4 regions of the Parabacteroides sp. AF18-52 genome follow, and region 1 is predicted to be linked to each of the others. Evidence: riboswitches for the same ligand, from Rfam matches in the RefSeq annotation. Region 1 holds a riboswitch; each other region holds the start of a gene.
The links. Region 1 has a riboswitch for cobalamin ahead of DWX23_RS06075 (hypothetical protein). Riboswitches for the same ligand answer to the same signal wherever they lie in the genome.
Positions count from the first base shown of each region.

Region 2: linked by a shared signal. The riboswitch ahead of DWX23_RS21995 (sirohydrochlorin cobaltochelatase) and the one ahead of DWX23_RS06075 (hypothetical protein) in region 1 are both predicted to bind cobalamin.
Region 3: linked by a shared signal. The riboswitch ahead of DWX23_RS14305 (porin family protein) and the one ahead of DWX23_RS06075 (hypothetical protein) in region 1 are both predicted to bind cobalamin.
Region 4: linked by a shared signal. The riboswitch ahead of DWX23_RS07430 (TonB-dependent siderophore receptor) and the one ahead of DWX23_RS06075 (hypothetical protein) in region 1 are both predicted to bind cobalamin.

Region 1 is NZ_QUGR01000002.1:628,537-636,570, reverse strand. Features, by position in the region: gene accC (acetyl-CoA carboxylase biotin carboxylase subunit) at 1-510, shown strand, start outside; gene DWX23_RS06085 (biotin/lipoyl-containing protein) at 547-1,068, shown strand; gene DWX23_RS06080 (acyl-CoA carboxylase subunit beta) at 1,070-2,602, shown strand; cobalamin riboswitch at 2,721-3,005, shown strand; gene DWX23_RS06075 (hypothetical protein) at 3,066-3,278, shown strand; gene DWX23_RS06070 (putative transporter) at 3,281-4,957, shown strand; gene DWX23_RS06065 (F0F1 ATP synthase subunit gamma) at 5,060-5,917, opposite strand; gene atpA (F0F1 ATP synthase subunit alpha) at 5,991-7,571, opposite strand; gene DWX23_RS06055 (F0F1 ATP synthase subunit delta) at 7,584-8,034, opposite strand, start outside.
Region 2 is NZ_QUGR01000021.1:56,867-64,900, forward strand. Features, by position in the region: gene DWX23_RS21985 (TonB-dependent siderophore receptor) at 233-2,590, opposite strand; gene DWX23_RS21990 (PepSY domain-containing protein) at 2,587-4,068, opposite strand; gene DWX23_RS21995 (sirohydrochlorin cobaltochelatase) at 4,087-5,001, opposite strand; cobalamin riboswitch at 5,126-5,322, opposite strand; gene aspT (aspartate-alanine antiporter) at 5,463-7,160, shown strand; gene DWX23_RS22005 (bifunctional aspartate transaminase/aspartate 4-decarboxylase) at 7,341-8,034, shown strand, end outside.
Region 3 is NZ_QUGR01000008.1:52,566-60,599, reverse strand. Features, by position in the region: gene DWX23_RS14320 (HD family phosphohydrolase) at 1-1,284, shown strand, start outside; gene DWX23_RS14315 (low molecular weight protein-tyrosine-phosphatase) at 1,259-1,747, opposite strand; gene priA (primosomal protein N') at 1,792-4,254, opposite strand; gene DWX23_RS14305 (porin family protein) at 4,324-4,917, opposite strand; cobalamin riboswitch at 5,183-5,450, opposite strand; gene DWX23_RS14300 (right-handed parallel beta-helix repeat-containing protein) at 5,498-6,976, opposite strand; gene DWX23_RS14295 (RagB/SusD family nutrient uptake outer membrane protein) at 7,081-8,034, opposite strand, start outside.
Region 4 is NZ_QUGR01000003.1:142,550-150,583, forward strand. Features, by position in the region: gene DWX23_RS07430 (TonB-dependent siderophore receptor) at 1-2,093, opposite strand, end outside; cobalamin riboswitch at 2,222-2,427, opposite strand; gene DWX23_RS07435 (helicase associated domain-containing protein) at 2,506-3,408, opposite strand; gene DWX23_RS07440 (IMP dehydrogenase) at 3,688-5,181, opposite strand; gene DWX23_RS07445 (pirin family protein) at 5,360-6,067, shown strand; gene DWX23_RS07450 (M64 family metallopeptidase) at 6,136-7,422, opposite strand; gene DWX23_RS07455 (pyridoxamine 5'-phosphate oxidase family protein) at 7,502-7,978, shown strand.

The DNA of each region.
Region 1 (8,034 bases):
GAATGCCGTATCTGTGCGGAAGATACCGAAGCCGGATTTATGCCGTCTCCCGGTGTGATCAGGCAACTGACGGAACCGAACGGCATCGGTGTCCGTGTGGACAGTTATGTGTACGAAGGATATGAGATACCGGTTTATTACGACCCGATGATCGGCAAACTGATCGTATGGGCGACTAACCGCCAGTATGCAATCGAACGTATGCGGCGTGTACTGCACGAATACAAGATCACCGGATTGAAAACCAATATCAGCTATCTACGCCGGATCATGGATACGACTGATTTTGTACAGGGGAAATATGATACTTCTTTTATTGCGAAAAATGCGGAACAATTACAGCATCCGGTAAGTGAGAGTGGTACGGAAACCGAGAATGTGGCTATGATCGCTGCCTATATCGATTATCTGATCAACCTGGAGGAAAACAAGTCGGGGTTGGCGTCGGATAACCGTCCTATCAGCCGCTGGCGTGAGTTCGGTCTTCAGAAAGGCGTCTTGCGCATTTAATAATTGGCTCATTAGCATATTAGAAAATTATTCATTATGGAAATACATATAGGAAAAAGAGTGGCGGATGTATCGCTGGTCAGCAAGGAAGGGAATAAGGTGCAGTTGACGATAGACGGTGTCCCTTATGAAGTCGATATTATGATGGCCGAGAACGGTGCCTGCTCTATTTTGCACAACGGTAATTCGTATAATGCCGAACTGATCCGGGGAGAAGGGGGCAAAAGTTATACGGTGAATACACATTTCCTGTCTTATGCCGTCGATATTGTCGATACACAGATGAAATATCTGCGTATGCGTAAGAGCAGCGAAGAACGGCAGGATAACAAGATCGTTTCTCCTATGCCCGGAAAAGTCGTGAAGGTACTGGTGGAGAAAGGCGACCGTCTGGAAGCCGGAGATATCGTCGTCGTGATAGAGGCGATGAAGATGCAGAGTAATTATAAGGTAAGTTCAGCCTGTACGGTACGTGAGGTATTGGTCAAAGAAGGAGATTCGGTAGCAAGCAACCAGGTTCTTCTGTCGCTGGACGTAATAACAGATAAAGAAGAATAAAATGGGAAAGGAACAGTTGTATAAGGCCTTTGAAGAACTGGATAAGACAGCTTCGCAGGGAGGTGGTATTACCCGTATCGAAAAGCAGCATGAATCCGGCCGGATGACAGCCCGCGAACGGATCGATATGTTGCTGGATAAAGGGACGTTCAACGAATTGGATAAATTTGTGGTTCACCGCTGTACGAATTTCGGCATGGATAAGAATAAAATCCCCGGCGACGGGATCGTATCTGGCCACGGTAAAGTAGACGGACGGCAAGTCTTTGTCTATGCCTACGACTTTACGGCCTACGGAGGTACGTTGAGCGCGACGAATGCCGCCAAGATAGTGAAAGTTCAGCAACTGGCACTGAAAAGCGGTTCACCGGTCATTGCCCTGAACGATTCGGGGGGAGCCCGTATCCAGGAAGGTGTGAACAGCCTGGCCGGATATGCATCTATTTTTTATCAGAATACGATGGCTTCGGGTGTCGTTCCTCAGATCTCGGCTATTCTGGGACCTTGTGCCGGTGGGGCCTGTTATTCTCCGGCATTGACCGATTTTATCTTTATGGTAAAGGATAAAAGCCACATGTTCATTACCGGACCGGATGTAGTCAAGGCGGTCACTCATGAGGAAGTGGGGAAGGAAGAGCTGGGCGGTGCCTATACGCATAGCAGTAAGAGCGGTGTCACCCATTTTATGTGCGATACGGAAGAGGAAACATTGATGAGCATTCGCGAATTGTTGAGTTTCCTTCCTTCAAATAATATGGAGGATGCACCGGTCATTTCCTGTTCCGACGATGTCCGGCGTGAAGATGAAGCTTTGCAGCAGGTGATCCCGGATGATCCGAATGTGCCTTACGATATCAAAGATATTATAGAACCGGTTGTCGATAATCATTATTTCTTCGAGGTAATGCCTCATTTTGCAAAGAATATCGTAGTCGGTTTCGCCCGCTTGGGCGGACGTTCGGTAGGTATCGTTGCCAATCAACCGGCATTTCTGGCGGGTGTGTTGGATATCGATGCTTCCGATAAGGCGGCACGCTTTATCCGCTTCTGCGATTGCTTCAACATCCCGTTGATCACATTTGAAGATGTTCCGGGATTTTTGCCCGGTTGCCAGCAGGAACATGACGGTATTATCCGCCACGGCGCCAAGATCGTGTATGCTTATGCGGAAGCGACCGTTCCCAAGATCACGCTGATCACCCGGAAAGCCTATGGCGGTGCTTATATCGTGATGTCGAGCAAACCGACCGGAGCCGATATAAACCTGGCCTATCCGATGGCTGAAATCGCCGTGATGGGAGCTGAAGGTGCTGTGAATATCCTGTACCGGAAAGCAACCGGCGAAGAAAAAGAACAGGCAATGAAAGAGTATACCGAGCAATTCTCCAATCCTTACCGGGCAGCCGAACAAGGATTTATCGATGAGATTATCATGCCGAGGCAAACTCGCTTCAAACTGATACAGGCGCTGGAGATGGCGAAGAACAAGAGCCAGAGCAATCCGCCGAAGAAACATGGCAATATGCCATTATAACGATTTGATTTTGTTGTTAGAATTTATGAATGGCAATCCCTGTCGACCGTGAGGCTGGCAGGGATTTTTTTATTGTAAAAAACTTATGATTAAATAGTTGTTATATCTTTTTATTTTGTAGTTTTGCCGTCGAATTGGTTCCGTATCGTCTGGTCGGATGATGTGGATTAAAAGGGAATCGGGTGTAAATCCCGGACAGTCCCGCTGCTGTGAAGCTCCGTTCAACATTCTGAAAACAACTAATGCCACTGACGATTCAGTTGACAGTGGAGAGTTGACAGTTGACAGTTTTTCTGTCAGTATTTTATCTGTCAACTGTTATCTGTCAACTGTCAACTATTGCGTCGGGAAGGCTTCAGGATGGGAGTCAGTCAGAAGACCTGCCGTTCATTAAAGGCTGTTTTTCTCGTGGGTTAGAAAAGTAGTTCGAAAAGAATATTTATCGTTTAAGGAGGTAACATTTATGGAGAAGCTTTGTGCGCGTTGTGGCGCGAAGTTATCAGGTTGTGACGGCTTTTCGCCGGAGGATCAGCATGTATTTACCGGTCTGGATCAATGCCAGCAGGTTTTTATCAGGGTCTATTATAAGGATTGCCTGTGCCCTTCATGTGTTCAGCATGTAAAGGATAATTTTTATGCTTTTGATATTTCATCTGCATATCTGAAAAATAAATAATTATGGAGTGGATAAGTGAACTGCTGTGGGGAGAGGGAATAGGGCATTCTATTCTTTTGTTATCGCTGGTGATCGCTGTGGGAATCCAGTTAGGCAAGATCAAGGTATTCGGTATCTCATTGGGTATAACCCTGGTGTTGTTTGTCGGTATCTTACTGGGACATTTCGGTTTTACCATTAATCCAGCCGTGATCCATTTCTTCAAGGAGTTCGGGTTGATCCTGTTCGTTTATTCTGTCGGTATGCAGGTCGGTCCCGGTTTTTTCTCTTCGTTCAAAAAGGGGGGGATGACATTGAACGGGTTGGCTTGCGGAATTGTTTTCCTCGGCGTTGTAACGGCCTTGGTCATTCATTTCATAACGGATATTCCCATGCCGACAATGGTCGGTATTTTGTCGGGAGCGGTAACAAATACGCCCGGTTTGGGTGCGGCCCAACAGGCTTTTACCGATATGACGGGTACATCGAATGAAACGATCGCACTGGGATATGCTGTCGCTTATCCGCTGGGGGTTGTCGGTATTATCCTTTCCATGTTGTTTGTCCGCTACATTTTTCATATCAGTTTTGAGAAAGAGACAGAACAACTGGAAGCGGAGAACGATGTGCATAACAGTGAAGCGACTCCCATATCGCTTGTCGTGAAGAATCCCGCACTTTTCGGACGGAAGGTGATGGAACTCGGCGCTTTTCTCGAACACCGGCAATATGTGATATCCCGTATCTGGCGGAAGAAGAGCAATAAAGTCGAGATCGTGACCGGCAATACGATTCTGGATGAGGATGATAAGATATTTGTGATCACAACAGAGCATGACGCAGAGACTATAAAAACATTTGTCGGTCCCGAAATTGAAATGGACCGTAAACAGTGGATCCCTGCTGAAAGTGCTTTTGTGAGCCGTCGTATTCTGGTTACCAAACCAGAATTGACCGGTTCCCGTCTGGGTGATTTGCAGTTACGGCGTTTGCACGGTATCAATGTGACGCGTGTAAACCGTGCCGGAGTCGAATTGGTGGCTACTCAGGGACTGCAATTGCAGGTGGGCGACCGCGTAACGGTGGTCGGTAGTGAACTGGCTGTCGATAAGGTGAGTACGATATTGGGTAATTCGATGAAGCGTTTGAATGAGCCTAACCTGATCCCTATTTTTATCGGCATCGCTTTGGGTATTATTCTGGGTAGTATCCCATTCACTGTCCCGGGAATCCCGCAACCGATCAAACTAGGTCTGGCGGGTGGTCCGCTGGTGGTTTCTATTCTATTGAGCCGCTTCGGATATCGTTACAAGTTGGTTACTTATACGACCCAGAGTGCCAACCTGATGCTGAGGGAGATCGGTATAACCATGTTCCTTGCTTGTGTCGGTTTGAGTGCCGGAGACGGATTCGTGGATACGATTGTCAATAAAGGGGGATTTGCCTGGATCGGTTACGGTTTTATTATAACGATGTTACCGCTGTTGATTATCGGTTTTGCCGGCAGGTATTTCTTCAAACTGAATTATTTTACGCTGATGGGATTGCTGGCCGGTAGTACGACCGACCCTCCTGCGTTGGCTTATGCGAATGCAACGGCAGGCAACGACGCTCCTGCAGTCGGATATGCGACGGTTTATCCGTTGACCATGTTCCTGCGCGTACTGACTGCCCAATTAATGATATTATTCTTCTGCTAAATTTAATAGATTTGGTTGTTAGAAAATTGTTCAATAATAATTTTAAAGCCGGAAGCCCCGCCGAAGTGATTCGCCGGGGCTTCAATCATTATAAGTAGAAGATTATTGACCACTCCCGCCCATAATATCCAGCAATTCGTTTGTGATTGCCTGCTGGCGGGTTTTATTGTATTGCAATGTCAGTTCCTGGATCAGGTCGTTGGCATTGTCGTTGGCCGTCTGCATGGCGAGCATGCGGGCGGCATGTTCAGCCGTGACGGTGTCGAGCAAAGTCGTGTAGATATGCAGGTGGAGAACTTTGGGCAACAGCAAAGCCAGTAGTTGCTCTGCCGACGGTTCCAGGATATAATTCAGCGATTCCTTTGCCGGGTCTGTCTCCGGTAAGGTGACCGGCAGGAACGTTTTTTCAGTCAGCACCTGCTCCGCCATATTCTTGAAATGATGGTAAAGCAGTTCTACCCGGTCTGCTTGCCCGGTAGTATATAAGTCCATCAATGCCGTAGCCAGCCGTGCCGCATCTTCGTAAACCGGTTTGTCACCGATTGTCAGGAAGCTGTCGTCTGTTTGGTAACCTGCTTTATGCAGCTCGTCCGCAATTTTCTTTCCGACCGGATAAATGTGTACGGCGATACCGTCCGCCTCATATTGGTGGAGTCGGGCAGACAGCTCCTTCCATACGTTGGCGTTGAAAACACCGCATAATCCGGTATTGGATGAAAAAGCGACAATAGCGACCTGTTTCACCTTACGCACTGCTGTATAAGGTGAATTCAAATCATTCTCGGCAGACAAGGTCCCGCTCAGTATGGCGCTCAGCTTGTTCTCGTATACGAGCAAATGTTCGATAATCGTCTGCGTATGATGCAGCTTGGCAGAAGAAACCATCTTCATGGCTGAAGTGATCTTCTGCGTATTCCGGATCGACGCAAGGCGAACTTTTATTTCTTTCAGTGATGACATAGTTTTTAAGTTGACAGTTGACAGTTGACAGTTGACAGTTGGTGGTTGATAGTTGACAATTAACTGTCAATTGTCACTTGTCAACTGTCAACTGTTTTGCCGTTTCTTCCAGGATATTACGGACTTCATCGTTTATCACACCGGATTTCAATACATCCAGTACGTCCTTCTGATGATTGGTGATCAACGTCTGAAGGAATGCCTTCTCAAATTCGTGTACTTTATTCAACGGAACTTCCTTCAACAAGCCTTGTGTACCGCAGTACAGGATTGCTATTTGCTGTTCCACGGGCATCGGGTTGTATTGGGGCTGTATCAGCAGTTGTGTATTCTTTTGTCCTTTATCGATCGTGAAGGCCGTAACCGCATCCATCTCGCCGCCGAATTTAGTGAACGATTCCAACTCGCGGAATTGCGCCTGATCGATCTTCAGTGTACCGGCCACCTTTTTCATCGCTTTCAACTGGGCGTTACCACCTACACGGGAAACGGAAATACCCACATTGATAGCCGGGCGGTTACCCTGGTTGAACAGGTCTGTTTCGAGGAATATCTGTCCGTCGGTGATAGAGATCACGTTCGTCGGGATATAGGCGGAAACGTCGCCGGCCTGTGTCTCGATGATCGGTAGGGCAGTCAGGGAGCCGCCACCTTTCACAAGATCTTTCATGCTTTCCGGCAGGTCATTCATTTCGCTTGCCACTTCCTGCTGGTTGATGATCTTGGCTGCACGTTCCAGCAAACGGGAGTGCAGATAGAAAATATCACCCGGATAGGCTTCACGTCCGGAAGGACGGCGAAGAATCAGAGAGACTTCACGGTAAGCTACTGCCTGTTTGGACAAGTCGTCGTAAACGACCAGTGCATGGCGTCCGCTGTCGCGGAAGAACTCGCCGATAGCCGCTCCGGCGAAAGGAGCGAAGTACTGCATGGCAGCCGGGTCGGAAGCCGTAGCGCTGACCACGATCGTGTAGTCCATCGCTCCTTTTTCCTGTAATGTATTGACCAGGGAAGCCACGGTCGAACCTTTCTGTCCGATCGCAACGTATATACAATAAACCGGCTTGCCGGCTTCGTAATTGCTGCGCTGGTTGATGATCGCGTCGATGGCGATGGAGGTCTTTCCCGTCTGGCGGTCGCCGATGATCAACTCACGTTGTCCGCGTCCGATAGGGATCATGGCATCGACTGCCTTGATTCCGGTCTGCAACGGTTCGTTTACCGGCTGGCGGAAAATCACGCCCGGTGCTTTCCGTTCCAGAGGCATCTGGTATTTTTTACCGGTAATCTCCCCTTTCCCGTCGATCGGGTTTCCCAGCGGGTCGATTACACGTCCGATCATATTTTCGTTCACGTTGATGGATGCGATACGACGAGTACGTTTTACGGTATCGCCTTCTTTCACCTGGTCGGTCGGGCCGAGCAGTACGGCACCCACATTGTCTTCTTCCAGGTTCATGACGATAGCCTCCATACCGTTGTCGAACTGTAGCAATTCGTTGGCCTCGGCATTATCCAGTCCGTAGATACGCGCCACACCGTCGCTCACCTGGAGTACGGTACCTACCTCCTCCAGCTGGATACTGGTTTGAATACCTTCCAGCTGCTGGCGTAATATGGCGGAAACTTCACTTACTTTTATCTGGTCTGTCATACGTTTTACTTTTTAATTTTTTTCGATTAGCTGATTCCTGATCTCCCGGAGTTGCCGGGCATAGCTGGCATCTATCCGGTAGTTACCGATACGTAGCACGAAACCTCCGATCAGTTCCGGCCTCGTCACTCCCATGAACTCGATGGTATTGCCGGTTTCCTTTTTCAGCCGTTCCTTCAAATGTTCCTGCGTAGCTTCGTCTACCGGAACGGGAGTTTTGAATAATACCCGGGTAATCTTTTTATCCTTCCGGTACATATGGATATAAATGTATGCCATAAGCGGTAGCAAGCTCTCTCTTTTGCGCTGAAGTACCAGGCGGATAAAGCGGATAAACAGTTCGCAGACTTCCAGTCCGGCAGCCGTTTTGAGCAACTTCACTTTTTCCTCTTCCGGAAAGATCGGGTTATCCAGTACGGCTTTCAATCCCGGCTCCTGCTCGAAACTGACGGCCAGCATCTTC
Region 2 (8,034 bases), on a different contig from region 1:
TAATTAGTTGATAACAGATAAAATATCTATTGTTATTGCTCCATTAATATTATAGTATAAGGATATTAGTATTCTGAAATAGAAGCTTTGAGTTAATCACACTTGGACTTTGAACTGCAAAGATATATAAAGTATTGATTATTTGAATAAAAAACGGTCGTTTCCCTATATTAAGAGAAGCGACCGTTCTTATATAATACTGTGCTGTATGCAAGCACAGGGTAACGGGATCTTATCTGAAATTGTAAGAGATAGTAGCCATAAAATTGCAAGGTTTACCTAAAACGGTACTCTTTACAAAGTATTCTTTATTAAAGAGATTGTTTACGTTTACAGCCAGGTTGATTGACTTTTTAATGGTATAGTAAATACCTGCATCAACGATGTAGCAGGATGGAATATATGAGTTATCGGCAATATTCTGGTAGATACGGTCTGTAAATGTTCCGCTCAGGTGGAATGACAGATCTTTCAACGCACCTTTAGGGATTGTGTAGTCTGCATAAGTATAGAAGGTAACGCGCGGAACTCCTGTGCTGCGTTGTCCGGTTGTTTCACTGAAATTAAACCAATCCGCATTCGTGTCTATATTTTTGAGAAAACTACTCATCAGACGATAGTCAGACCATCCGCATCCGCCTACGATTTGCAGGTTAGCGACAGGACGTAATGTAAGATCGATGTCAAAACCCTTGGTGTCTGCACGACCGATTTGTGCCTGAACATTTTTATCTACAGCAGCTTCATTTTCTTCAGTAGACATTTTACCGATTGTCTTGACGACATTATGTTTACGAATGTAATAAATACTGGCATTCACTTCCAATAACTGGTTCAATTCATAACGGGCTCCCACTTCATACTGATTACCTCTTTCCGGTTTGAAGACTTCTCCTCCGGTTTCATCAGGATTGAAGAGTTTTCCATCGGCTCCCATATATAGTATATTTTTATCATAAAATGTTTTATTCGGTTTGAAATAGGAAGCTGCGGAAGCATAGATAGAAACTGCCGGAATCGGCAGATAGACGATGCCGCCACGATAGGTAAAAGCAGCAGTACTAACTTTATTCCAGTCTGTACGATTCTCTTTTTCGTAATGTTGACGTCCGTCATCGATCAATGCTGAGGCGCTCTTATATTTGTAAATGTCAAGACGTCCGCCCAACATCCCTTTCCAGTGATCGTTGATCTCGAAGACATCATGCAGATAGATACCATTGGTGATATATTTGGCAATACTAGCTTTAGAGACTTTACTATCCCACCAGTCACGTACAATATGAGGGTTATCAACCGGAAGTATCTGATTTTTGCCTGGTCCCCAAACATCATCGCTGTTATATCCTGTATAATTGGTATAATCGAAATAGGTATAGTTCCATCCCAATGTATAATTGTTGGTGATGAAGCCTGTTTCGATTTTTCCTGTTAGTTCGGTGGTATTTGTGATGGAATAATTATCCGGATTAAAACATAACGGGTCTCCTGATCGTAGCGAATCGAGATTTACATATGTTTTTTTCCCTTTTCTATCGAAATAATACAAATCATAAATAGGGTCTGAACTGCTGACATATGACATTCCTTCTACACAACAGTAATCCAAATTGCTGTGTCCGTAGGATAGAGTTTCACGGAATTTCATCCAGTCAGTTAACGGTTGGGTATATTGCATACGTACATCCATGTTACGGCGGTGCATCTTATTGTTTGCAAAGTCGTTGTACACGGTATGGGGATCGGCTGTGGGGTGCAGTGCTCCGCTAGGTAGATAAAGTTTGTCATCGGATGCATAAAATATATCTCCCGGCATTGTCGGCGCCGCACCTATCTCCGTGGTATAATGGTCGTCATTGAAACTGATATTTCCTTCGAAATAGCCTTTTCCTATTTCTGCTCCCAGGGCGAAGAGGCCGGAGAAACGATCAGCATTCACATCGCGGTAACCATCGCCTGTACCATAATGAATATTTGCACGGTAATTGACCGGACCGATCAGTTTGCCACCGAAACCGACTGTTGCTTCTTTCTGGTTCCAGCTACCGTAGCTGATACTGGCATTTGCCGAGAAATCGGCAGATGCCTTTTTCGTTATGATATTGATAACGCCACCCATGACCGAGTGTCCGCTCAGGATAGAAGCCGGACCTTTGATTACTTCTATCGATTCGACAAAAGAAAGATCGCCGAACGGCATTGTGTTTAACAGTGTACGCTCGTCACGGATTCCGTCGATAGCGAATACGGCGTCCGACGTACCACGAATGCTGTACCGCTGGAAAGCACCCAGCTGGTTGCTGCTCAATGTAACCCCCGGCAGGAAACGTACGGCATCTTCCATATTCAGGATATGCTTTCTTTCCAGCGTCTTGCTGTCCAGGCGGGTAACAGTGATAGGAAGGAACTTCAGTGGAACATCCATGTTCAGCAATTGGACCGGTTGTTCCCGTAATGGCGTTGCCTGTTTCTTTTTAGCTGTAATTTCAACATTGCCGACGGTAAAGATCGAGTCGGTGATACTTCTCTGTCCGAACATGAATGACGGACAAGCGATAACCATTGATAAGAGTAAAATTTGCTTTCTCATACTTTTTGTTTAAAAAATCTATTTGCCTTTCTGATAATCCATTTGATCGATAATACGACCCCGGTCAATGACAGGAATGTCCCGCCGAGTAGTAAAGTGTACATAACGATATTCCAGAGTACCGGACGGTCGGTAAGGAATTTGATGTTGAGACTGTGAAGACCGCTGTAAAGTAAACGGCGTAACCGGCCGTCATCGTCTACCCGTCGCTGCATCAGCGTTTCCGGCTGATAGTAATGGCGTGTATGCATTTCATCGTCGACGATGATACGGTAGACCGGCAACTGCGTACGATCTTTTTTGCGTCCGTAATAATCCTGGTCGTATTCTGTAAGTAAATCTAATTTATAGGGGATGCTGTCTCCATACATTTTAACCGCCTCTTTCCGTACCATATCTTCGGTCAGGAGGAAAACCCGGATTGCTGTTGTATCGGTCGCATCGATATTGATTGTTTGCGAATCGGTGGTAAGCCTGTAGTAAGGATACTTTTGCCAGGTTGCCCATTCGATGCTTTTTACACTGTCGACCGCCTCCAGTACTTTCCGGTAATCCAGATGATAGGCAGAGGCGACAAAACGTCCTTCCGATCCGCCCCACGGGATGCGGCGTGACATATCCTGCTTTTCTTTCGGAGCTTTTTTCATCCAGTCGGGAATATCCATTAACGACATCATTCCGCTGAAAGCGAATGTAATGGTGAAAATGCCGAAGATCAATCCACTGACATAATGCCATTTGAACCATCTTTTCCTGTAAGGGGAAAATAACTTCTTATGGCGGTTGCGCCAGGCCAGTTGTATGGAAAGGATCAATCCTGCCAGGCACATGATACAACCGATGCCGGAACTCCATTTCACGAAGTTGATCCAGGCAACCTGATTCTGGCGGAGCGATGTGAAGTAAACCCAGTGGGGAATGGCTCCGAGCCACGCCCATAAGCGCTGGTCTTTGTCGGTGAATTGCAGGACGCGCCCTGTTTTTGAAGAAATATAGAGTTCATGGCGGCCATCATCCGCAAATGTATATTTATAGATGGGGAACTCTTCGCGCAACCGTCCGAAAGGAATCCATTGATCCAGCTTATACATCGAATCCACACGCAGGATCGGAGATGAGCACCATTGTGCTGCAGTCCGCTCGATAGTTTCGTCATTTATTGCTTCGACTGGTTGCAGAGAGTCTGCATAGAGTGTTTCGGGCGTATTCTTTCCCCGAAAATGAACCACAGGCCGGTCAAAATACATTTCCATGGAGAGTGAACGGACCTGTGCTGAATCGGGAAGAACGGACAGAAGAGTTTCCATATCCGGCAAATTTCCGTCGATAACCTGTTGCCTTTCTAATTTATCCTGTTGTGATGCTCTGGGAAATGAATGATAGATCATTACTATACCTGAAAGAAACCACATCAGAAATAAGATACTCAGAAGTAATCCGAGTATCTTATGTGTAAGTTTTAGTATTTTTCTGAACATTTAGTTTTGTGCTTGAACTTAGTCCTTTTCAGCAGCGTATTGTTTTTTCTTTTCAGTGATATTGACCATTTTATGTTTGGCCGCAAACCTGGCATGATCGATGAATAGTTTCTGGATATCCGGATTTTGTCCTAATCCTTGCATAAAGACAGACACCTGGTAACCTTTGCTTTCCAGTTCCTGCTTCATATCGCCTGCTATATCGTTGTTGGCATGGTCGCCTGCTACAAACATAAAAGGCATCAGCAGTACTTTCTTTACACCGCTGGCATCCAGTTTGGCTACCATATCATCGAAAGAAGGATAGCCTTCTACGGTGGTTACATGGTAATCGGTATATCCTTTGGATTGCAGCATATAATCCATCATGGCGTACTGTGCCGTGGCTGGTGTATACGTTCCGTGTCCGACAAGAACCGTCGCGCCTTCTTTGGCTCCGTTCTTTGCTACGGCTGCTATCACATCTTCAAAGTCATGCGGTGTATAAAGCAGCGGGTTGCCGATACGTACCTCTTTGAAATTCTTTTCCAGCGGTGCAATGTCTTTGCGAAGCGATTCCATTTCCACCCCTTCGATAATGTTGGTAGACTGGATGAGGATATGAGTATATCCGTCTGCTTTCAGTTTTTCCAGCGCTTCGACCGGATTCAGTTTTTCGATACCGCGGGCTTTCAGGCGGCGTGCTACGATGCGGGAAGTGTAGGCTTCGCGTACTTCCATGTCTTTGAAGGCTTCTTGCGCTTTCCGGTTGATCGCGTCGATGGTGAGAGCACGGGTGTCGTCATACGTGGTACCGAAATGTACCATTAATAAGGCGGCTTTGTCACCCGGTTGCATGGAGGCCAGCATGTCGGATGCCTTGAAGTTCTCGCCGTCATGTGCCCAGCACATAGGTGCGAGCATACAAGCAATAAGTAATAGTAAATGTTTCATATAATGTAAATTAAAAGGTAACGAACGAATACGACAAGCCACAATACCGGCTGTCGGTAAACATTTTCTTTTATCAAAAAGAGATTGTCCGTATGTTTTATCATTCTCCTGACCCCGGGGGAATACGATATAAATAAACCTTGGCAGGTTTCCTGACTTGCCCGGAAAGCGACCTTCCCATCCTTGTATCGGACAGTGGTGTAAGAATGCTTTCCTTATTATCGGGCTTCACAGTAGCGGGCACTGTTCCGGATTCAAACCGGATTCCCTTTTATACGATTAACGGAATGTTATCGTATCACCAAAGCGGGGACAAAGATAGAAAATTATTTAAAATAAGATGGATTTTATATTCTCTTAATTGAATCGGCCGGAACAACTTCCTTGTGGATACTGTTCCATTTACCACAATAAAACCGGACATATCGTATGTCTTAATATTAACGCCAAACAATTAATATATGGAGTGGTTTGCAGATTTACTCAAACATTATCCGGAACTGGCCATTTTTCTTACACTGGCATTGGGCTTCTGGATCGGTAAATTTAAAATAGGGAAGTTTTCTTTGGGGACAGTTACCAGTGTTCTACTGGTCGGAGTATTGATCGGACAATTGCATATAGAGATCGGTGCACCAATTAAATCGGTATTCTTTCTTTTGTTCCTGTTTGCTGTCGGCTACAGCGTAGGACCGCAGTTCTTTCGGGGACTGAAGAAGGAAGGGCTTCCGCAGATGCTTTTTGCAGCATTGATGTGCCTGTTCTGTTTGTTCATTCCTTTCATTCTTGCCAAACTGATGGGATATAATGCGGGCGAAGCTGCCGGGTTACTGGCCGGTTCACAGACTATTTCGGCCGTATTGGGAGTAGCGGAAGATACGATCAATCAGGGAAGCCTGAGCGATGCCGATAAAACGGCTATGATCAACGTGATGCCGGTGGCTTATGCCGTGTCGTATATTTTCGGTACGGCGGGTTCTGCCTGGATCATGAGTGACGTGGCTCCCCGTCTGCTGGGTGGACTGGCATCCGTGAAAAAGGCTTGTAAAGAACTGGAGGCCAGGATGGGAAATGATGACGAAAGTGAGCAGCCCGGATTTATGCCTGCAGCACGTCCTATCACTTTCCGGGCTTATAAGATAAGCAATGACTGGTTCGGTGCCGGAAAGACCGTACAGGAACTGGAGGATTATCTGGAAGGTCAGGGGCGCCGCCTGTTTGTGGAGCGTGTCCGTATCAATAATGTTATTTATGATGTGAAGCCGGACCTGATGCTCCAGAAAGGAAATGAAGTTGTCTTGAGCGGACGGCGTGAGTTTGTGATCGGTGAGGAAGACTGGATAGGGGATGAAGTGAATGATATCGATTTGCTGGATTTTCCTGCAGAGACATTACCTGTATTGATCTCCCGCAAGAAGTTTGCAGGCATGACGGTGGCACAACTCCGCAAGGAAAAGGTGATGCATGGTGTCAGTATCAAGAGTATCAAACGTGCCGGGATCAGTATTCCGGTATTGGCTGCGACCCGGATCGATCCGGGCGATATGCTCGAACTGGTCGGGACAAAGCTGGAAGTGAATGAGGCGGCTGCTACTTTGGGATATGCCGATCGACCTACGAACCAGACGGATATGATCTTTGTCGGGTTGGGTATCTTTATCGGTGGTATAATCGGTTCGCTGGCTATCCACTTCGGGGATATTCCTGTCAGCCTGAGTACGAGTGGCGGGGCGTTGATTGCCGGGTTGGTATTCGGATGGCTTCGCTCCAAACATCCGACATTCGGACGCATTCCGGAGCCTTCACTTTGGGTGTTGAATAATGTCGGACTGAATATGTTCATTGCCGTGGTCGGGATTACGGCAGGTCCGAGTTTTGTGACCGGGTTTAAGGAAGTAGGGGTGAGCCTGTTTGTTATCGGCGCTTTGGCAACGACTATCCCGTTGATTGCCGGTGTCCTTATGGGACGTTATCTCTTTAAATTCCATCCGGCCATCACTCTTGGCTGTACTTCCGGTGCACGAACGACAACTGCCGCCCTCGGTGCCGTGGAAGATGCGGTGGAGAGCCAGACACCGGCATTAGGTTATACTGTTACCTATGCGGTAGGTAATACTCTTTTAATTATCTGGGGAGTAGTAATCGTGTTGTTGATGTAGGGATAACGGGCCAGTGCCATTACTATGGCAAGACTCTGCCATGCCTTTGGCACAACTCTGCCACTACTATGGCATAACTCTGCCACTAGAGTGGCACTGGCTTCGGCTTAGGAGAGAACATACTCTTTTCATAAGAGTAAATCTGGTAAAAACAAGCATTAATTATACATTATATATAATATGGAAGATAAAAAGAAAATCGTAGTTACCCGTGAATACGAAAAGAAGATGTCGGAGATCAGTCCATTCGAATTAAAAGATATCCTGATCGACCTGGCCGATGAAAGTGCACGTAAAAGCACACACATCATGTTGAATGCCGGACGCGGCAACCCGAACTGGATCGCCACCACACCCCGCGAAGCCTTTTTCCTGCTTGGCCAGTTCGGTTTGGAAGAATGCCGCCGGGGGACTAAGCTGGAAGATGGAATGGTCGGCCTTGCCGGTGTTCCCCAGAAACCGAGTATTGCCTATCGTTTCCGGGAGTTCCTCGATAAGCACGAGGGAACGCCGGGTTCCAAGCTTTTACGCGATACTTATAATTATATGGTACGTGAAAAAGGTATCGATGAAAATGATCTCGTCCATGAATGGGCGGAAGGTGTAATAGGTGATCAGTATCCGATCCCCGACCGTATCTTGAAATATACGGAAGTCCTAGTCCGTGACTATCTGGATCAGGCTCTTTGCAACAACCTTCCCCCTGAAGGGAAATTCGACCTGTTTGCTACTGAAGGCGGAACGGCAGCCATGTGTTACATTTTTGATTCCCTGCAACAGAACTTCCTGTTGAATAAAGGAGATAAGATCGTCTTGTTCGCCCCGGTCTTTACACCGTATATCGAAATACCCGAACAGGCACGTTACCTGTTTG
Region 3 (8,034 bases), on a different contig from region 1:
GGTGCCCAACGTCAAAGTATTATCCTTGGCGGACAATTCGTACTGGTCTTCGGTATGATTTTCTGTTTCTGGCTATACCTGTGGTCCTTCCGGTTGAAGATATTACATAACAGACGGAACGCGCTGTTTCTCGTCCTGTGTATATTTGTCAGTTGTATATTGACAGAGTTGTGTGTCACGTATGCACTGTTCAATATTTATATATTGCCTTATGCGATTGTGCCGATCGTTGTCCGGACCTTCTTTGATTCCCGTACAGCCCTGTTTACGCATCTTATCATCGTATTGATATGTTCGTTGATGGTACCTTTCCCGCATGAGTTCCTGCTGTTACAGATCATAGCGGGGATGGTCGTTACCTTCAGCTTGAGAGACCTGTCGGAACGTTCGCAGCTGATCCGTTGCGCATTCCTGATCTTTATGTCTTATACATTATGTTATATCAGTCTTGCCTTATATCAGGAAGCCGATTTCAACAAGATCAACTGGCTGATGATCCTGTACTTCGGTATTAACTTCATTCTGTTGATGTTTACTTATATTCTGGTTTACATGCTGGAAAAGACCTTCGGATATGTATCGAGTATCACGTTGGTGGAATTATCGAACATCAATACGCCTATTCTTAAAAAGTTATCGGAAACATCTCCCGGAACATTCCAACACTCCCTGCAGGTCTCTATCCTGGCATCGGAAGCGGCTGCAAAAATCGGAGCGAATGCGCAACTGGTGCGAACGGGAGCCATGTACCATGATATAGGAAAAATGGCAAACCCGGCTTTCTTTACCGAAAACCAAAGTAGTGTGAATCCACATGGCCAGCTGACTTTCGACCAGAGTGCCAAAGTGATCATCAACCATGTCACCGATGGAGTAAGGATAGCCGAGAAGGCATTGTTACCGAAAGCTGTCGTCGATTTCATCCGCACACATCATGGATTGGGGAAAGCCAAATATTTCTATAACTCATTCAAAAACCAATATCCGGATAAAGAGATCGACGAAAAGGTGTTTACTTATCCGGGACCTAACCCGTTCTCAAAAGAGACTGCCGTGCTGATGATGGCGGACTCTGTTGAAGCGGCCTCCCGCAGTCTGAAAGAACATACGGAAGAGAGCATCAAACAGTTGGTGGATAAAATTATCGACGGACAGATCGCTGACGGATTATTAAAGAGTGCTCCGCTGACCTTCCGGGACGTGGAAACCATTAAAAGTGTTTTTGTCGACAAGCTGAAAACGATGTTCCATACCCGTATCAGTTATCCTGACCTGAAGAAATAGTTTCCAATAATCCGCCACAGGCGTCTTCCAGTAAGTCGAGAACCAACTCAAAGCCGGAGGCGCCTCCGTAATAGGGATCGGGGACATAATCGTATAATTTATTACGGGAATATTCCGTCATCTGGTGTATTTTAGCAACAGACTCCAGGTCGGGGGCCTTCTGTTTCAGGTCATCGATATTACGATCGTCCATCCCGATGATCAGATCGAAATCATAGAAATCGGAAGTACGGACAGGACGGGAGATAGAATCGAGCACATAGCCCCGCCGTGCTGCATGGCTACGCATCCGCTGGTCGGCACGTTCTCCTTCATGATATCCCATGATACCTGCCGAATCGACTTCGATAGAATCTTCAAGACCGGCATCCTTTACCAATTTCTTCATCACCGCTTCTGCCGACGGAGAGCGACAGATATTTCCGAGACAAACAAATAACAATCTTATCTTTTCCTGCTTCATCATACTGGTCATTTAATTGTTTTTTTAATTGAATACTTCATTGTTTACGCCGGGTCGACATCATAGTGCACTATCAACTGTTTAAAAGGAAGATAGCGTTGCATTTCCGAATGAATTGCTTCCAGTATCTCCCTAACAGGGGCAATCGCTGCAGCTATCTCGATTTTCAGAACGATCTTTTTAATATGCAATGTCTGTACCCGGGTGACAGGCGGAGTCACAGGGCCTAATACCCTTTCTCCTAAACGGACACGCAACTTTTCTGCATAGATTGTCGACATTTCCTGCAAGACGGTCTCATTACGGCTCCGGAGCACCAGAACAATCAACCGGTAATAAGGCGGATACCGGAACATACTGCGCTCGCTCAACTGCAAACGGACCATTTCCCGATAAGCAAAATGCTGTACCATCCGTATCAAAGGATGCTCCGGCTGGGAAGTCTGTAAAACAACCGTACCGCGTTTATCCCTCCTACCGGCACGCCCACTCACCTGTACCATCAGCTGGAAAGCGCGTTCGTGAGCCCGGAAGTCTGGGTAATTCATCAGGTTATCGGCATTCAGAATACCTACTACACTCACATTTCCAAAGTCCAACCCTTTGGACAACATCTGCGTCCCGATCAGTATCTGCGTCTTCCCTTTCTCAAAATCCGATATAATACGCTCGTATGCCGTACGGGTACGGGCTGTGTCGAAATCCAGCCTCTCGACTTTTGCCGCCGGAAACAAAGAGGCGATCTCCTCCTCCACCTTTTCCGTACCGAATCCCATCATTTTTAACTCTGCACTCTGACATTCCGGACAATGGGGCGGTAACTGAATAGTATATCCGCAATAATGGCAGACCAGTTGATTATGGTATTTATGATAGGTCAGGCTGACATCACAATTCACACAATGAGGGACCCAGCCGCAACTCTTACATTCGATCATCGGAGCGAACCCACGCCGGTTCTGGAACAGGATAGCCTGTTCGCCACGAGCAAGCGCCGCATTTACCTTTTCAACCAGCAAAGGAGAGAAAAGCGTATCTTTCATGATCTTTTTACGCTTCAGTTCTTTTATATCGGCAGTTATGATCTCCGGCATCAGGCAATCGCCGAAACGGGAAGTCAGTTCTACCAATCCATATTTACCGGTCGTTGCATTGAAATAAGAGTCGATCGAAGGGGTCGCAGACCCCAACAATGTCTTTGCCCCGTGCATCCCCGCCAATACGATAGCAGCATTACGGGCATGGTAACGTGGTGCCGGGTCTTGTTGCTTATAGGTATTCTCATGTTCCTCATCCACAATGATCAACCCCAGGTCCTTGAACGGAAGAAAAAGAGAGGAACGCACTCCCAGTACGACCATCGGTTCTCCCCCATGAAGCAGCTTATTCCAAACCTCCACACGTTCATTGTCGGAAAATTTGGAATGATATACCAGCAACTTGTCTCCGAACAACTTAGCCAACCGCTCCGTGATCTGGGTCGTTATAGCGATCTCCGGAAGCATATACAAAACCTGCCGGCCCATCTTCAACACCTCATCGATCAGACGGACATAGATTTCAGTCTTTCCGCTCGAAGTAACTCCATGAAGCAAACAAACCTCTTTGGAAGTAAAAGTATCATGTATCTCGTTATAGGCTTTTTCCTGTGCCGGACTTAGCAAACTAAGCGACTGCAACCGGCATACCGGGACTTGCAAACGTCCGACTTCTTTCTCATAACTCTCCAGGACTCCTCGTTTCAGCAAACCTTCCAATATAGCAGATGAACAGCCACTGTGCTCCATTAATTCTTTTCTTGAAACCTCCTTACTCAGAGCAGGGTTTAAAGCATGACTTAAATCGAGAAAACAAACCAGCAAAAGTTCCTGTTTTTTTGCCCGCTTAAAATCGGCAAAAACCTCCTGTAAACGTTCCTCAGTAGCATATTCCTGCGACAACCGGATAAATGTCTGCATTTTCGGAACAAACCCTCGTTTCATTTCTTCGCTGACTTCAACAGCTCCACGAGCCATCAAAGAAGCCACAACCGGTACAACATTACGCAATCCGGTTCTTTTCTCCAGTTCCGATACAGTTAATTTGAGTACACCTTTGAAGGCATCCAGTACTGCTTGTTCATTGGGGCGCAAAGGACCGTCTGCCTCAAAATCAACATTATAAGTCACAGCCGTTTCACTTTCCAGTTTTAACCCGGAAGGTAAGGCTGCTTTATAAACATCTCCCAGTTTACACAAATAATAAGAGGCTATCCATTTCCAGAAACGAAGTTGCGGCCTGCGCAACACGGGACTTGCATCCAGCAAGGCATAGATCTCTTTTGTTTCAAAATCCGTATTCGGCCTACGTTCATGCACATCCATGACAATCGCTGTGTAATAACGTTTCTTACCGAAATGAACAATGACCCGGCAACCGGGAGTTACGGCAGCCTCCAGGTCCGCAGGAATGCTATAAGTATAGCTATTTTCCAGCGGCAGGGGTAGTATGACATCTGCATATTTCATTTACGATGCCAAAAGTAACAAAAAAGGCCGGACTGTTAAAGCCCGACCCTTCATATCTTATGTCTGTTATCAAAACAAAATGGCAGCAGTAATAGACCATCCGCGGTTCTTGGCATTCAGGTCGAATTTCTCAGAACTATAGTTATCGGTTAGTCCCAAACCGTAATTTACACCGATCTGCAAATGACTGATCAGTTCCGCACCTACACCGAAGTTAAGGCCTGCACTAAAGTTTTTCGCTTTTATCTGATCTCCTAAAACATCCCATATTTTATCCCCTCCCACACGGAAACCGACATACGGACCGGCAGAAAGATAGGCTTTGACAAGAGGAATACCGAATTTCCATTTCAGATTTACCGGTATATCGAGATAATCTGTTTTCATACTTGTTGAAGATGCCGATCCTTCCGCTTTCATATCTACTCCTTTCTGTGAATAAAGGATCGCGGCATCCAACCCTATTCCGACCAGAGGAATCGTTGTTTCGATCATCGGACCGATCTGGAAACCTGTCACGTTATCCGCTTTCAGTATATCGGAATTCAGATGAACGGACGATATGTTTAAACCGCCTTTCACCCCAAACTTCAGCTGGGACTTGGCCGGTACGGCTATGAATACCATCAAAATAATCAAAACTAAACCTGTAACCTTTTTCATATTGCCTGTTGTTAATTAATTACTGTTTGCAAATAAACATACTTTTCCAATAATAAACAAGTATTCCAGCCTTACTGTTCATTCATTAAAAAGAAAAGCATGCACCGGGCACGGAGCTCATCCCGCAAACCGATCCATGCCTCTTTTCCTAATTATTATGGCAAAATAATTAAAAACAAATACACCAAGACAACGACAGGATGAACGGGAGTAAGAATATAGAGGCAGAATTGCCTTTTGTTCTCTTCCGGCCTTTCCTCGAAGCCGTCGAAATAATATGCCTTGCAGGTCTTCTGACTTACTTCCGGATCGGGCGCCTTCCCAACTTTTGTCAGTTGACAGTTGATAGTTGACAATTGACAGTTAAACTGTCCACTGTCCACTGTTATCTGTCAACTCCTTCGTCAGTGGCACGAGTGTTGCCTTATCCGTTATGAAGCTTACAGCAGCGGGACTGTCCGGGATTTTCACCCGATTCCCTTTTAATCCTTTCCTGCGAATACAGGCCAGGAACAATGCATGCCGCAAATATAGAGAGTTTTTTCGGATTATCACAACGAATGCCTATTTTCGTTAGAGACTATTCTATTTTAGCCTGATCGGTGCTTTGTTTCAATCGATCCAACACTTTCTCCCGCAAATATTCGGGAAACTCCTTATGGAATGGAAAGCTGGATAGTAAATCTAATTCTTTTTCAACAGCGGAAGAATCTTCAGGCCTGTCGATAAAATTGCCATAATAAGTGTTACCTTCAAATTTGGTATTAATGCTATTACCTGTCACAAACTTATATTGCAGTTCATCGTTCATGACATAGAAGATATTCCGCTTGAAAACCGTATTCTCCGCCCAGGGACCACCCCAGTTATCCATCACGAGCACTGAACGATCTATATCGGGAGAAGGCTTTTTCATGATAACGATTACGTTATCCTCAATAGCCGTCTGTTTAGCCGGTCCGGAAATATGGATTACCGGAGAGAACCAACCCGGACGAGTCGGATACGGACGCAAACCGTCATTAATACTTACATTGTGGCGGATAATCGTATTTTCTGTACCTATATTATACGGCTCTCCCAAAGAGTTACCTTCATTACAAACCATCACAAAACCTCCGGCATTATCATGGCTGAAATTGTACTGGATAAGCGTATTACGACAATTATAATCCGAATCGAATCCTTGTGCATCCCACTTCGCAAACTGACCACTTACTTCGTTGAACTGGATAATTGTATTATCACAACTCCACGGCCATATCCCGGCTGCGGCATCTTCAATCCTTAACAGATCAGGACTGTCCCTCACCACATTATGTTCGACCAATGCACCGTCACAAGCGATCGGGACAATCCCATCCCCCGGAACTTGTTCGATCAGATTCCCCCGGATAACGACATTCAAACTCGGGAACCATTTATCACGACCTGAATTTCCATTTCCGGTAATGCCATTTCGATGACAACGATAGATATGGCAGTTCTCAATCAGTAAATCGACAAAACGGGTCGGTACTTCTTCTCCACCATTATGCCAGTAAATACCGTTTCCTGCTCCTTCATTCTTAATACAACTACCGTTCACATCATGAACAGTCAGGTTCTTTAAATGGATATGGTGAACATCTCCTTTATCCCAGGCGTAAATAATCACTCCGTTCCTGCCCGGATCCGGTTTTTCTCCTTTGTTTGTTATCTCCAGATTATTAACCTCCCAATATTCAATACCTTCAAGCAACACGGTATGTTGCTTGAGCCCGTTACCATGTAAAACGGGCTTTTTGCCTTCTTCATAACTACTGACAATGACAGGCATTTCTTTACTACCACTACCTTTCGGTTCAAACTGTCCTATGTATTCCGTACCCGATTTGAACAAGATACGGTCACCTGGTTCGAACATCTGTTCATTCAGTTTTTTCAAACTCTTCCAGGCGGTTGAAGGTGAATTTCCTGTGTTGCTATCATCACCCGTCAGACTATCCATATAAAATGTCCGCGAAACAGGACTACAGGCACATAGCAATAAAGCCAAAAGCAAAGTGCATATTTTCATCTCTAATTAATTTATTTGTTAACCAATATTCAAAAGGGGATGTAAAAAGTCCATGTTAAGGAACCCTGATAACAGGACTTTAATACATCCCTAAACTTATCATTTTACCAATCCGGATTTTGATTCAATAGTGTATTTTTAAATAATTCAGCATTCGAAATAGGATATAAATACATTCTGTCATTCCAGGTCCGCTGATCGACCAGTTGACGAGTGTAAATCAAATCATTCCCTTTCTTTTCTATTTTTACCCCATAAATATCCATCGTCTGATCAGCGATCTTCCATCTTCTGACATCCCAGAAGCGATGATCTTCGAAAGCCAGTTCTACCTGACGTTCGTTCCGTATCCTTTCCCGGAAGTTATCCGTAGCAACACCCGGCATACCGGCACGCGTCCTGACCTGATCAATGGCTGCACGAGGCGATAAAGTAAATGTATTATCCGTATAATCCGGATTACCATACGCCTCATACAACGCTTCCGCATAATTGAGCAATACCTCTGCATATCTGAAAAGGACCCAGACATGGCGGCCGGTCGTTGTATTGTTCGGATCCAGGCTAATAGACTCCAACACATACTTTTTCAAATAATAGCCAGTAGGAGTCGCCCCGTCGATAGGAGTCCCGTTTTTACCACCGATGAATGTTTCAACCGTTGCATTCTTGAAAGTCGATCCATTATATAACACGGTCTTGAACAAACGAGAGTCTCTTTTTTCCGGATTATATATGTTACTGACATGCTCCGGATTCTTCCAGTCGAACCGGCTGCCGTCACTCATTTCAAAGGCATCCACCAGATTTTGTGAAGGGCAGGTTCCCGAGTTTCCCCCTTCGTATCCTATCGGGAAATTTAGCTTCTCAAAATTGTTGGAATTACCCTGCCGGGTTTCCAGGATCAATTCTTTTGAAGACAAATTATTCCAGCTGCTTTCATCAAGCAATTGATACCACCCTTCAGATTCAGATTTGTCAATCAATTGTTTAGCTGCTTTTGCCGCTTCCACCCATTTCTCCTGACTGACAGCTCCCGCATATAACGGGCTGGCTGC
Region 4 (8,034 bases), on a different contig from region 1:
TTTACAACACCTCCTCTAACAAGGTAAGAAGTCCATAAGTTGAGCTGACTGGGAGATATATTTGCCAACTTTGTACCAACGGGATAGTTCTTGTCGTTAGTTTCGGTCACCTCGGCATGTGTATATGCATAGTTGAATGCGACACTCCAGCTCGGGGTAATTTCGCCGGAGACAGCCAATTCTATACCTTTACTTGTCTGTTCACCGATAAGAATTTTGAATTCTTCATCTTCAGGATCTGTGGTAGGTAAGTTTGTTTTTGACAGTTTATAGAACGCCAGGCTAGAGGTAAGACGATCATTGAAGAATGATTTCTTTATACCGGCTTCCCATTGTTTGGAACGAATCGGATCGAAAGCTTTACCATCTTTAGTCTGGCCGGATTGAGGAACGAATGATTGGCTATAAGAAAGATAAAGGCTTAAACTTGGTATTGGCATATAAACCGCACCAACACGTGGGGAGATAGCGAAATTCTTTTCATCACTTTTTGTCTCTTTAATATAATTGTCCTGTTTGTCGTTTACCCAGTCAGCACGTGCACCAATTAATAATTTTAGCTGGTCGGTAAAGCTTAGCTGATCTTGCAAATATATTGCTCCGGTATTTTGTGTGATATATAAATCTGTACTTTGTTCCATTTCAAAATCTGTCGGTTTCTCTGAGTATACAGGGTTGACATAATTTATGGGGGTATACATATTACCCTTTACTTTTCTTCTATTGGTAAGCCGGCCGAATTCTACTCCTGCGATCGCTTTATGTTTGATAAAGCCTGTTGTGAAATTACCGCTAATTTCTTCAATCAGATTTAAATAATTGATTTTTGCATCCCAATGTGCTAGACGTCTAGTGATTGTACTATCTTTTTGAGGTGTCTTCATCTGAAAATACAGACGGTCTTCATGGGTGAAATATTGGCGGGCAGAACTTCTGAATGTCCAATCTTTATTAAAACGGTGCTTCAACTCATAGCCGAAACTGGTGTTGGTAAACTTTCCATAAGCCCATGGTTCACCTAAAAAAGTTTTGAACCCATGATCGATAATTTCATTGTTTATATGTAAAACTCCGGGATCATGTGTTCTCTTGTCCCTGAAAATGTCTGCATCAAGATTAAGAGTAGTCTTTCTTCCTAAATCAATGTCAATGGTTGGAGTGATGTCATATCGTTTACTATTTTGCGGTTTACGGAATTTATCTGCGTCTTCGTACATCGCATTCAGGCGATAGCGTATTGTTTTTTTCGTGTTTATTGGACCGGTTAAGTCGATGGCCGCCTGTTTATAATCATAACTGCCATATCTGATGGAAGCTCCATAGCGGGGAGTATATAAAGTCGGCTTGGTGATAAAATTAATTATACCACCAGGTTCTACGGCTCCATAAAGAACGGATGCAGGTCCTTTTAGTATTTCGATGCGTTCGATACTTGAGAGAGCATCATTTGAGAATTTGAGATAACGTACTCCATTTCTGAAATAATTGCGGGAGTTTGTCATAGAAAAGCCACGGGAAGAAAATACCTCGTTAATGTTACCGGCTTCACCAGAAGCTCCTCCTTTGACACCACCCAGATTTCGTACTACTTCTGTCATGGTGGTTGCCTGCTGGTCTTCAATTAATTTTCTTGTTACAATACCAACCGATCCCGGTATCTCCAGCACCGGAATTTCCATGCGGGTTGCAGAAAAGGCGATATCAGAATTGTAGCTTTGGGGTTTGGCTCCTGTAATATCTACCTCGGGAAGGCTTAATGATTTATATGACAGCTGAATATCCAATCTGTAATCCTGTTCGCCATCAGGAATGTCGCGGACAGCGGAAACGGTATTGTAACTGTTGGTTATCAATACATGATTTTTTGAGTCTTCTAAATTTATGGAGTAGTAGCCATTGTCATCTGTAATCGTTCTCAACTCCGACCCTTTGATGAAAATTACAATGTTTTCTAACGCCTTATTGCTTTCATCAACAATATAACCACTAACCATTCTGTTAGTTTGTGCAAAGGTACAAATGGGAATAAATAAAATAAACAGAAACAGCCATATTAAAAATGGAGTTCTGCAACGAGTAAATGATGTAACCATAATAATTATTATTAATATTGAAAAAATAACAAAAATTACAGCTAAACAATTGAAAATTTAGTACAAAAGATAAAAGAAAAATTAGAATTTTTCCATTGGTCATATCTTTCAGCTATATTCCACGTTAGCCTTAGAAAAAAGATTTTGGCAGGTCTTCTGACTTACTCCATCTTTGAACGTTCCTTCCCATTCATTGATGAACAGTGGATGTATTTGTTGTTCAAAGACTTTTGTGGAGAATACAGCAGCGGGTCTGCTCAGGATTCACACCTGATTCCCTTTTAATCATATTCATAGAGTCTATTTTATATGAACCAAAAATCGCAGCAAATATAAATATATTTTTTAGAATAAAAGTAATACCTGAATGCGCCTATCTTTCGGGGACAGAGTGGGGAAATTTTGTTTTCAACTATTCATTCCCTTTCCCCCATCTGAATCCGATACAATCAAGTAGATGGATACGTTCGTTACTGAGCTTGCCTTTTCTTTTCAAATAAGCCATTCTCATCCACCATGAATACAGAGACTCTTCCTGGGGATCTCCGGATTTCGCCTTAGGGTATCGTTTGTTGTTTGTTGTGAACTCACAAAAATGATGATATCTCTCGATCCATATCCTGTTGGTATTTTCCGGTGAGCGTCTGTTATTCTCCTGGCTATTGGTCCAGTCGAAACCTAAATTACTCAATTTTTTGATCTGTCCGGGAGAAAGCGTTACACTTGTATCCGTTCGGTTTTTATAGGCTCTCATTTTACTACACCACTTCGCCAGTCTCGACTCTTCCGGATCTCTGGTATGGGCAGGCCATTGACCGGTACGGGCATAATAATCCTTGACCAGGTTGAACGATTCTTTCCATGTTCTTCTTTTGTTGTTTGAACTCCAATGGAAACCGATATCATCCAACAGTTTGATATGTTCTTTATTTTGTTTGCTTTTGGGGGTGTTTTTTCTGGTAATCCGTTGTGACAGGCACCAGTTGACAAGTCTGATTTCTTCCGGTTCTGATGCATTGACGGAAGGCCATCGTTTTTCTTTTTCCACAAAGTCTTTCAACATCTCATAATTAGCCATCCACCGTTCTGTCTTTTTTTGAGCCTTATCCGCATCGATTCTATCAATTAATTGAATCTGCTTTTCTGTAAGTTTCTCCGAAGAATGGTTCCTGATAAATCTGCATCTGGTAATCCACTCACCTAGATGCCGCTCTTTTACATTTTGCGACGAAGGTGCAGGCCATCTGTTGTTTTTTTCGTAGAAAGCAATAACCGCATACTGCTTGGTACTTCTTTTCTTTCTTCTTCTTTTCATATACTAGCGACTCTATATCTCCTTTGTCTATTGTGTATTATATAACCGAATGTTTTTATTATCCTCAAAGATATTCAAATATTTGGTTTCTAATAATCTCCGTTTGATATAATGTTATTTTACCTCTGTTTTCTATATGTTTTATAGGAGATATTTACGTCTGTTTTCAAAATATCGGATTTCTGTAGATATAAATAATTGATAGAAAAAATCCCCCAACAGTAAGCTCACGAATGAAGAGATTACAGTTGGGGGATTAAATATCTCAGATAGGATTACTTAATTCTGTTCTTTCAGGATCACATCGTGTGCACCACCTTCTACGATACTCGTTGAAGATACCAGCGTGATCTTGGCATTTTTCTGTAAGGCGGGGATTGCGATAGCACCGCAACTACACATGGTAGCTTTGATCTTGCCTAATGTCAGGTTCAGATTGTCTTTCATTTTACCGGCATAAGGAACATAGCTGTCTACACCTTCTTCAAACTTCAGTGAGGCACTTCCTCCCATGTCGTAACGTTGCCAGTTTTGGGCACGGTTTGAACCTTCACCCCAATATTCTTTTACGAAGTTGTTTCCGATACGCAGTTTCTTTGTAGGAGATTCGTCGAAACGGGCAAAATAACGTCCCATCATCAGGAAGTCAGCTCCCATTGCCAATGCAAGTACCATGTGATAATCGTGCACCAAACCACCGTCGCTGCAAATAGGGACATAAATACCTGTCTGTTCTTTATATTCGTCGCGGGCCTGAGCTACATCGATCAAAGCGGTAGCTTGTCCGCGTCCGATTCCTTTTTGTTCGCGTGTAATACAGATGGAACCGCCACCGATCCCGACTTTGATAAAGTCAGCTCCGGCTTTTACCAGATATAAGAAACCATCTCTGTCCACCACGTTTCCGGCTCCGACTTTTACTTTGTCACCATATTCTTTCTTGATCCACTGTAATGTCTCGTATTGCCATTCCGAATAACCATCTGATGAGTCGATACATAATACATCTACACCGGCTTCAACCAGGGCAGGAACGCGTTCCGTATAGTCACGGGTATTGATACCGGCACCGACCAGTAATTTTTTGTCAGCTCCGGAAATTTCGTTCGGATTTTCGCGATGGCTGTCATAATCCTTACGGAATACAAAATAGGCCAGGTTCTGGTCCTTATCTATGATCGGAAGTGTATTCAGTTTATGATCCCAGATGATCTGGTTTGCTTCTTTCAGCGTGATGCCGACTTCTCCGACGATCAGTTTTGCGAAAGGTGTCATGAACTCTTTTACTTTTGTGGAAGGATCGTCTTTTTCGATGCGATAGTCGCGGCTGGTAACCAATCCCAGCAGTTTACCGTTAGGAGTTCCGTCATCAGTGATACCGATGGTGGAGTGTTCTGTTTTGTTGACCAGATCGATCACGTCAGCCAGCGTGTTTTCCGGTGTTAGGTTGGAGTCGCTGGTCACGAAACCAGCTTTAAATTTCTTTACTCTTCTAACCATTTCAGCCTGGCTCTCGATCGGCTGTGAACCGAAAATGAAAGAAAGACCACCGTTGCGGGCCAGTTCGATTGCCAGTTCCGGACCGGATACCGATTGCATGATTGCCGATACGAACGGGATATTTAATTCGATAGATGACTTATCGCCAACATTGTGTTTGACAAGCGAAGTTTTTAAAGAAACGTTTGTAGGCACACATTGTTTTGTAGTCAGACCGGGAATAAGAAGGTATTCTCCGAAGGTTCTAGATACATCGTTTAAGTAAACTGCCATATGATTATATATTTACTGGATGAATTTTTGTGCAAAAGTACTGAATTCTGTTCAGATATGTTTTATTTATGATCATTTTTCATATGAATAAAAAAGGCTGTTACCGGACAAAAGGCATTGCCGGAACTTTTTCAACGGCTGAAATGTTATATATATGAATTAAAGAGGAGGAATATTTATGAAAATGGTAGTAGATAAGGCGAACTCTCGCGGATATGCAAACCACGGATGGCTTAAAACATATCATACATTTAGTTTTGCCAATTATTACAACCCCAAAAGAGTACATTTCGGAAAGTTGCGTGTATTGAATGATGATACGGTAGCACCGCGTGAAGGTTTTGATACACACCCACATAAGAATATGGAAGTTATCTCTATTCCGTTGAATGGTTATTTGCGGCATGGCGATAGTATACAGAACAGCGAAACGATCACTCCGGGAGATATACAGGTGATGAGTGCCGGTACAGGCATTTTCCATAGCGAGTTTAATGATAGTGCCGAGCAGCAGCTTGAATTTCTGCAGATTTGGGTTTTCCCGCGTGAAGAGAATACCAAACCGAAGTACAACAATTATGATGTACGTCCTTTGTTGAAAAAGAATGAGTTATCTTTGATCCTTTCGCCTGACGGTGCAACTCCGGCTGCGATCAATCAGGATGCCTGGTTCTCGTTGGGAACACTGGATGCCGGACAGATCAAGGAGTATAAATTTCATAAGAAAGGAACAGGTGTTTATCTTTTCGTTATTGAAGGGGAAGTGGAGGTGAACAACACGACCTTATCCAAACGGGATGGTGCCGGTTTCTATGATACCGACAGTATAACGATAGAAGTTCTGAAGGATGCGAAAATCTTATTGATGGAAGTTCCGATGAATTGAATTTTAGATCTTTTGGTTAATATAAATATGAAGGAGGTATGTTTTGATGGCATACCTCCTTCTGTTTTTTAGTATTCTCTGTCAGACAGGAAATCGATCATTCGTAGAATTGCACGGCTGCAGGCCGGGCAGAAAGGAGCATAATCACGCATCATACAATGATCCATCGGGCGGTAAATACCTTTGGAAATATAACCGCCTCCTTCAAATACACCGGGTTTATCTTTGTGTGCAGCGTCCAGTGGTGTTGGAATAGGGGTATTGGCAGGTAAAAGATCTTTCCATTTACTGTCGAAGTCAACCAGTGTCGTTATATTGGGTTCCCAGGGTTCATATTTCAGATTATAGAAATCCTGGTAGGCAACTTCGGAAGAGAAATATTCGTCGGCCAGTCCGGCAAAACTATGTCCGAATTCATGGACAAAAACATGTTGTGTTTTTTCATTATCGGCAGTTCCCATAGCGTAGAAATTATACATGCCACCACCACCATATGTATCGGTGTTAACCAGCAGAAATATGGCATCGCAGGGTACATTCCATACTGCATCGCGGATCGATTTCATATCCGGTGTTGTCAGGTAACGGTCGACTCCAAAGGTGTAATATCCGGTATTTAAAGCCGTGTTCTTATATATGCCTTTACCTGAAATATCAGTCCCTTTATCTTCTGAGATTAGATTCACAGCCCATATATTGAAATCCTTACGTCGTGTAGTATAAGGAGGCGTCTGAAACAATGACTCCGTAAATTTCTTTGCATCGGCAACAAATTTATCCTGATCGTCTGCCGTATAACCTTCTGCAATGAAAACCAGATCGACTTTTTCATTCGGATTTCCTTCATATTGAATTTGAGTTACTTTATTTTCTTTTAGTTTTCCCCGGTCAATGAAAATACTGGTCGGGTCGATATCCATTTTTAACAGAGGGTGAAATTGCATATCCGCTTTGTCACGTGCTGTAATCTCAACAACGACTGTTGTCTTAGGATAGGGAACCGAGATACTGTTCGTCCACGATTGTGTTTCTGTTTTGGCCTGTTCGGTGGTACGCCATTCTTCAAAAAGCGTATTGAAACCGCGTGAGTAGATCAATTCATTGGTTGATTTATCATATATGTTGATGTAATATCCGCCATAATTGAATTTGTCGATCCGGTTTTTAACAGGACCTCCCCATACCGGTTCTTCCCGTAATTGCTGTATAGCTGCGGCCTGAAATTGGGTATTTCCGCTTAAAGCGAAATCAATTCGTAGGCTTTTGGTTGTGAAGTATTTGTCGAACTCGTTTTGTGCCAGGCAAGTAAGACTGCAAAAACAGGCAATTAGAAGCAGGGAAATTTGTGTTCTCATATTTTTGTGTTTTATCAGGTGTGATTTGTACGCACAAAGATACTATTTTTGTAGATTTGTCTTTCTAAATCTCAAGGATATGTTTACGGATATAAGAAGAAAGGATAGAATTCTTGAAAATGAATTAGCTTATCGGCTCCTGGAAAGTGGAGAATATGGATTTCTTGCTATGGAAGGAGTGAATGGCTATGGTTATGGTATACCAATCAGCTATGTGCTGAACGATGATAAGTGTATCTATTTTCATTGTGCCCCGGAAGGATATAAACTGGAATGTCTGAAACAAAACCCGAAAGTCAGTTTTAGTGTAGTTGGAGAAACCCGTGTTATTCCCGGACAGTTTACGACTGCTTATGAATCTGCTATTGCTTTCGGTACAATTCATATGGATCTGCCGGTAGAAGAGAGAATGCTTGCCCTGCGTCTGCTGGCAAAGAAATATTGCTCCGGATTTGAGGTTGTCGGAGAAAAATATATTGCCGGATCATTTAAGCGGACTAATGTCCTGCGTCTGGATATTGAGCATATTTCCGGAAAATGTAAACGCATCAAATAACAGGATGAATATAAATAATTAATCCCGGGAAGTTTTCCCGGGATTAACCCTCTCTT